3 regions of the uncultured Barnesiella sp. genome follow, and region 1 is predicted to be linked to each of the others. Evidence: riboswitches for the same ligand, from Rfam matches in the RefSeq annotation. Region 1 holds a riboswitch; each other region holds the start of a gene.
What was found. A riboswitch is a leader RNA that binds a small molecule or an ion and turns the genes downstream of it on or off. The one in region 1 is predicted to bind cobalamin.

Region 1 (2,203 bases):
TGCCCAGCACACGGTTGATCATGCAGGGGATGCTGTACGGGAACGAAATCGACGTCACGGCATCGCTCTCGGTCGAGAGCTCGAGAATCTTGCTCAAATAGCCCGACTTGAAGGTGTAGGCCTTGCCTCCCATCGTCACGAAGCGGCTCTTCGGCGCACCGTCCGAACCGGTCACGAAGGTCAGCGACTTGGCCGTGGGGTCGAAACGGTAGATACCGGCGTTGTCGCGGATATAGAGATGCTGCTCGTCGAGCACGGCGATATGCGTGGGCCAGTCGAGCCCCTGCAGGTCGTCGTTCGTGTAGGCGGCCGTCCGCTTCAAGGTGTGGGCATCGGCCACCACCAGCATGCCGTCGTTTTCGAACACCATGCCGTTGGGGTTCTTGTTGCCATTCTGCGAGATGATATAGACCTTGCCGTTACAGAACGCCATGTCCTGTGCCACGTTGCCCAGCTCGGTACCGTTGACCGTCTTGTAGGCATCGGCCACCACATACCCCTCGGGCGAAATCCAGGTGAGCGAGCCGTTCTCGGTAGTCATGTTCCCCTCGTTGAGCACAAAGACCCCGGCCGGGTCGTCAAAGGCATTCAGGCAATACAGCTCCACCTTTTGCGAAAGGTTCTTCCCGCCTGCGCCCGCTACCGTGACGGTGAGCGTAGCTTTTGTTTCGGCATCGGCCGTGGCCGAGATTTCGATTTTCCGGGCATCCTGGTCGACCGTTGCACTCCACCCGGCGGGCAGCGATTCGGTCTTGACCGACTGCACATGCTCTGCCGCATAGGCAATCTCTACTTGGGTATCGGGAACCACAAATACCGGCACATCGGTTGCAACAGCCGTTGTCCACTCAAACTTCGGGTCGGGCATCGGTTCTTCACTCTCTTTCGAGCAACTGCCCATAATCAGAGCTACCGCTACCAGCAGCACGCCCCACATCTTTCTTACTTTCATCATTCTACTTTTGGATAAAAATCTATTATTTAACAGGTTATTGAAAATTTGCAAAACAAGGTCCCGGGCTGGAGAAGAGACGGCAAGCCCGGCCGTTGCCATATTGTCAAGACGGCAACGCGTCGTGCCTGCCTGTTCCCGGGCAGATGCCCCAACAGGTTTACACAGTACCCCGACACGGGTTATGAATGGCTCGAAAAGCCTGAAAAAAGTATATAGCATTTACGTCGTACATTTAACCGTCCTGTCCACGGGCTCGATTAAAAACAAAAACTGACGGCAGGTCTTCTGACTGACTCCCCACTCGAGGCCTTCCCGATATTGCAATCAGTGGCGTATAGAATTCGAGCGGTTGGCGGAGCTTCACAGCAGCGGGACTGTCCGGGATTTTCACCCGATTCCCTTTTAATCCTCGAGGCCCGGCGGGCCTTTTGGAACCAATCGGCTGTAAAATTAGTATTTTTTTCTGGAGAAAGATAACTTTTTGCTTCCTACTTCAAACAGATTGTATATGGTGCAGCTTATAGTCTTTATCCTCAGCGGTCTTGACAACACACTCCCCCCACAAAAAAAGCATGAGCGCATATAGCCGAGATGCGGCTGTATGCGCTCATGAGTTTCTCTGAAGAAGTTTTGCCGGTTCTCTCCTACACCGGCTCCATTTTTTTCTATACTGCCAAACTTATCTTACCAGAACCTTCTGGCCGCCGATAATGTAGAAACCGTTCGGCAGATTCTCGGCAGCAACCTCCCGAGGTACGTTGGCCCGCACCTTCATGCCTTGCAAATTGAAGACATCGACACGGACACTTCCCGAATCCACACGGTCGGAGACCACAGACTCGATGCCCGAACTCGCCGATTGCCCCTCGAGTATCCAGGCATTCAGCTCCTTTACCCGGGTCGTGGCCGAGGCAAAGGCTTCGATGCCGTTGGCATCGGCTTCGGTGGGGAAGACACGGATGGAGGTAGCCCACTTGTCGTTCACGAAGATGTCGAGGATGGAGTGGTCGATAAAGATATTTATCTTCAGCTCACTCCCCACGGCCGGACGCTCGGGCAAGATGCAACGATAGACACCGTCGTATACGCCGGCGTCGTTGGTCAACCGAGGCAGGGCGCTGAAGTCGGCCACGAGTTCACCCGTTGCCGGAGTGTACGAAACAACGGCCTCGGCACTGCCGCTCTTGAAGATGTGGAAACCGAAGTCGGAGGCACCCACCTCGAATGTGCCGCATATCTCGACCGAGC
Region 2 (2,203 bases), on a different contig from region 1:
GCGTGAAAAGATCGTTCATAACTCCTGTGATTGTTGTTGTTGAGAATTATTGGTATTGGTGAGATTTTCGATGACGGCATTGGCCCGCTCCTCGTCGGTATCGAACTCTTTTTGCAAAATGTTGGGGAAAAAGAAGAGCCGCAGGATAAAAAACATGATGAACAGTTTGATAAGAATGATTGCCCAAAGTGTTTTTCCCAAGGTCATCGATCGGAATCCTTCAAGGTAGAATCGCCATACGCGCACTACGAAATTGTCGTTTTTCAAGGTTTGGTTTTCTTCCATAAGTGTATTGTATGTAGATGAAGAAAATTTTCGCAATATTCGGTAAAATTTGTGATTGATACAAATTTATAACCGTTATTTTTTATTACGAATCAATACTTTTTTCACAAGTAACGATTGGGGTGCAGGTTTGGTTTGGAATAATTTCCAAGAAAAAATAGAACAGTATCAATAATTTGTGTTACCTTTGTCACGCATTGGTTTCGAAACCCCGTCCGGGGCGTAGAATGAAAAGGGAATCGGGTGAAAATCCCGAACAGTCCCGCTGCTGTAAGCTCCCGTAGAGGTGCCGAGAATACTTGAAAGCCACTGATTATGACGATTGGGAAGGCCTCGGTTACCGGAGTAAGTCAGAAGACCTGCCATGCTTTTAGTCATTAGCTTTCGGGGGGTAGAGCTTGTGAATCTGCGGAAGGGTGGCCTACACGCGTCCGTCTGTTTACACCGACTTGTATCGAAAGAACCCGCTCCGAGGCTGTTAAAAAATAGTCCGATGGAAAGACTTTGTCGTTGGGTATCGTTTGTGTGTGCGATTGGGGTACTGGCTGCTCTGCCCGTGCGGGTGTGGGCCGATGAGACTTCGTCGACCGACTCGATACAGACCCGGTCGCTGGGCGAGGTAATGGTCACGGCCAACCGGTATAGCGAGGTGATACCCTCACAGAAACTCGCCGGCAAGGAGCTGCAGGCCCTCAACAGCTTTTCGGTGGCCGATGCCATACGCTACTTTTCGGGTATACAGATTAAGGATTACGGCGGTGTGGGCGGTTTGAAGACCGTCAACATCCGCAGCATGGGTACCAACCACATGGGTGTATATTACAACGGCATCCAGTTGGGCAATGCCCAGAACGGCCAGGTGGATCTGGGAAAATTCTCGCTCGAGAATATCGAGGAGATTTCGCTCTACAACGGGCAGAAGAGCGAGATATTCCAGTCGGCCCGCGAGTTCGGTTCGGCCGGTTCCATCTACCTCACCACCCGTCGGCCCAAGTTCAAGCCGGGCGAGAAGTCGCACCTGAAGGCCTCGTTCAAAACGGGGTCGTTCGACCTGGTCAACCCCTCGGTGCTCTTCGAATACAAGCTCAGCGAGAGCGTGAGCATGACCTTCAACAGCGAGTGGACCAACTCGAGCGGTAAGTACAAATTCCGTTACAAGCGGGTTACCCCCTCGGGCGAGGTGGCCTACGACACCACGGCTACCCGGCAAAACGGCGACATCGATGCCGTGCGTTTCGAGGGCGGTCTGCAGGGCTATCTCTCCAACGGTTTTTGGAAAGCCTACGTCTACCATTACAGCTCCGAGCGGGGTATCCCCGGCGCCATCGTCAACAACGTGTGGCGCAACGGCGAGCGGTTGTGGGACCGCAACACCTTCGTGCAAGGCGTCTATCAGCAGGATATTACCCGCAAGTACAGCCTCAAGGTCAATGCCAAGTATGCGTTCGATTATACCCACTATGTGAACAACGACGACAAGCTGATGCGGGTCGACAACCAGTACAAGCAGCGCGAGGTCTACGTGTCATTGGCCAACAAGTATTCGATACTCCGCAACTGGGACGTGTCGGTGGCCTACGACATGCAGTGGAACGGGCTGTCGGAGTACCTCTCGGCCAGCCGCTACACCCACTGGATTTCGGCCGCTACCGCCTTCTCGCTGGCCGACCGGCTGAAGATGCAGGCCAGCGTGCTGGCTACGCTGGTCGACGAGACGGCCGAGGGGCAGACCAAGGCTCCCAACAAGAGCAAGGTGACACCCGCCGTCTTCCTCTCGTACCAGCCGCTCAAGCGATACAACTGGGTGCTGCGAGCCTTCTACAAGCAGATATACCGCATGCCCACCTTCAACGACCTCTATTACACCGATATGGGCAACTCGGCCCTGAAGCCCGAGAGTGCCACCCAGTACAACGTG
Region 3 (2,203 bases), on a different contig from region 1:
AAAGGTTGCATACGAGTCGTCATACATGATGACTGCCGTGTGGGGAGCCTCGCCCGGAATGGCCACCACGGCCTTTTCGCCCACGGTGAGGGTGACCGGGTCGGTCGATACCGAGCCCAGCCGGTTTCCGGCCACACAATAGTAGCTGCCGGCATCGGCCGTCGTAGCCGACGCTATCGAGTAGACAGCCTTCACGGCCCCTTCGATGGCGACCTTGTCCTTATACCACTGATAGGTGAGGCTGTCGCCCCGGAATACCGGCACAAAAGCGGCCGGCTCGCCCGGCGACACCACCAGGCTCTCGGGCTGACTCTTTATCGAGGGTTCGGTGAGCCCGTTCTTGGCGGCAGCGGCCAGCGGTTTCCAGTCATACGACTGCATGCCGGCCGAGAAATTCCAACCGTCCCAACACCCGTCGGTGAGCTTACGGCCCGAGATTCCCATGTTGCTGTAATACCACGAATCGCTATCGGCCGACTTCGTCCAGTACGACCAGTAGCCCTGATACCACCCCGACTGCCAATAGTCCTCGGGGTCGGTACAGCTCCACCCGTCGTAGGAGTAGCCCGACATGGGTATCAATCCCAACTCGTTGGCCTGCCGCACCTCACCATCCTTGACGATGGCAAAATCGCCGCTCTTGTTCACATCGTAGCCTAAGCCCGAGACCGTGCTGCCGAACGCCGTGCCCGACTCCGAGGCAATGACAAACCGCGGGTCGGCTGCCGCAATGGCCGTAATCATGGTGGCGCCGGTAGCCTCGCCGTCCCAGCGGAAGCCCCACACCAGGGCACTCTCCTCGCCGTCGACATTCCACTGCACCGCCAGAGCCGCCCGGTTGGCGCCCTCGCCGGTCCAGTTTTCAATCATTTCCATCGTGAAGGTTCCATCGGCAATAGCCCGAGGCGATACCTGCTGCACGGCGGTAGGGTGCGGCCGCCCCTGCACAAGTATCTGTGCCGGCAACTGCATCACCGCAAACAGCAAAAGCATGAAAACATAAATCTTTTTCATTTCGGTTAAATCTTTAAGTATTAAAATTGAACAATCGTTTTTGCCATTTCAATACTTGCAAGATATGGTTTACCCCTGCCCATGGAACCGCCTCCGGCCTGCCGGCCCGGAATCGTTTTTTGCCACAGCTCATACCTCGCAAGCTATCGGGACAATACGCACGGCAGGTCTTCTGACTCACTCCGGCAGCCGAGGCCTTCCCAATCGCACGGATCAGTGACTTGTCTCTCGGCTCCTTTTCGATGGAGTTCACAGCAGCGGGACTGTTCGGGACTCACACCCGATTCCCTTTTAATCGGCCTTCAACGGGCCGAACCGGTGCGCACTATACGCTATTTTATTCTTACTATTCTATCTCTCTTTTTCTTACTTTTCCTCGATGTGCAAATCGGTCACTCCGGCCACCTCGGTCGAGCACTCGCCCAACCAGCCGTTGAACTGATTGACACCGGTATAGATCTTGATAAAGTCGATGCCCTGCAAATGCACGGGATTGCCCTCGGCATCGACCGCCCAGTCGATTTTGAAGTTGGACTTTTCGCTGTCGTTGGGGTGGTTGTCGGCATAGCCCCAATCGTAGGCATAGAGCACATAGTAAGAGCCGTTGCCGCTCTCGTCGACGGCATTGTCGGGCAAGCGGGTGCCCTCGAACGTGAGCGTCTCGTCGGAGAGCCACTGCGGGTAATAGGATTGCTTGTGGAAAACGACCTTCGACACGTAGCCGGTCCCGCCCTGGTTGTCGGTCCAGCGCACATAGGTCGAGTCGGTCACGCTGGTATCGGTACCGGGCACCGGAGTCTTGTTTTCGTCGGGGCGGTAATAGGTGATTCCGTAATTTTTCACCGTCTCTTCCTTGTGATATTCACTGCCGGCCAGTTCGTACCACTCGTCATCGGGGAGGCCGTTGCCGTTGACATCGACCGATACCATCACGATACCGGGCTCGCTGCTGCCGCCCGATGCGGCAGTGGGTTTGCCCGTGGAGTAGAAGGCATTGCCCAAGACCTTGAAGTCGTATTCGCCGGGACGGTTGACAATCGTATGGTCAAATCCCACGACGATATAACCGCCGTAACCGCCCAGCGACACCATCGTACCGGCATTGTAGGCCAGACAGTCCTCGGCCTTCTGCCGCATGGTCTCCTCGGTATCGCCCTCGCTATACTCGGGCAGCTCGTTGACAAACTGC

Region 2: linked by a shared signal. The riboswitch ahead of Q1K76_RS09915 (TonB-dependent receptor) and the one ahead of Q1K76_RS09375 (DUF5074 domain-containing protein) in region 1 are both predicted to bind cobalamin.
Region 3: linked by a shared signal. The riboswitch ahead of Q1K76_RS09900 (leucine-rich repeat protein) and the one ahead of Q1K76_RS09375 (DUF5074 domain-containing protein) in region 1 are both predicted to bind cobalamin.

The regions. Positions count from the first base shown of each region.
Region 1 covers NZ_CAMMHD010000016.1:58,323-60,525, reverse strand. The annotation lists gene Q1K76_RS09375 (DUF5074 domain-containing protein) at 1-955, opposite strand, end outside; cobalamin riboswitch at 1,213-1,409, opposite strand; gene Q1K76_RS09370 (LamG-like jellyroll fold domain-containing protein) at 1,635-2,203, opposite strand, start outside.
Region 2 covers NZ_CAMMHD010000018.1:28,524-30,726, reverse strand. The annotation lists gene Q1K76_RS09925 (cytochrome ubiquinol oxidase subunit I) at 1-19, opposite strand, end outside; gene Q1K76_RS09920 (DUF4492 domain-containing protein) at 16-285, opposite strand; cobalamin riboswitch at 467-667, shown strand; gene Q1K76_RS09915 (TonB-dependent receptor) at 779-2,203, shown strand, end outside.
Region 3 covers NZ_CAMMHD010000018.1:24,175-26,377, forward strand. The annotation lists gene Q1K76_RS09900 (leucine-rich repeat protein) at 1-1,014, opposite strand, end outside; cobalamin riboswitch at 1,159-1,349, opposite strand; gene Q1K76_RS09905 (cell surface protein) at 1,381-2,203, opposite strand, start outside.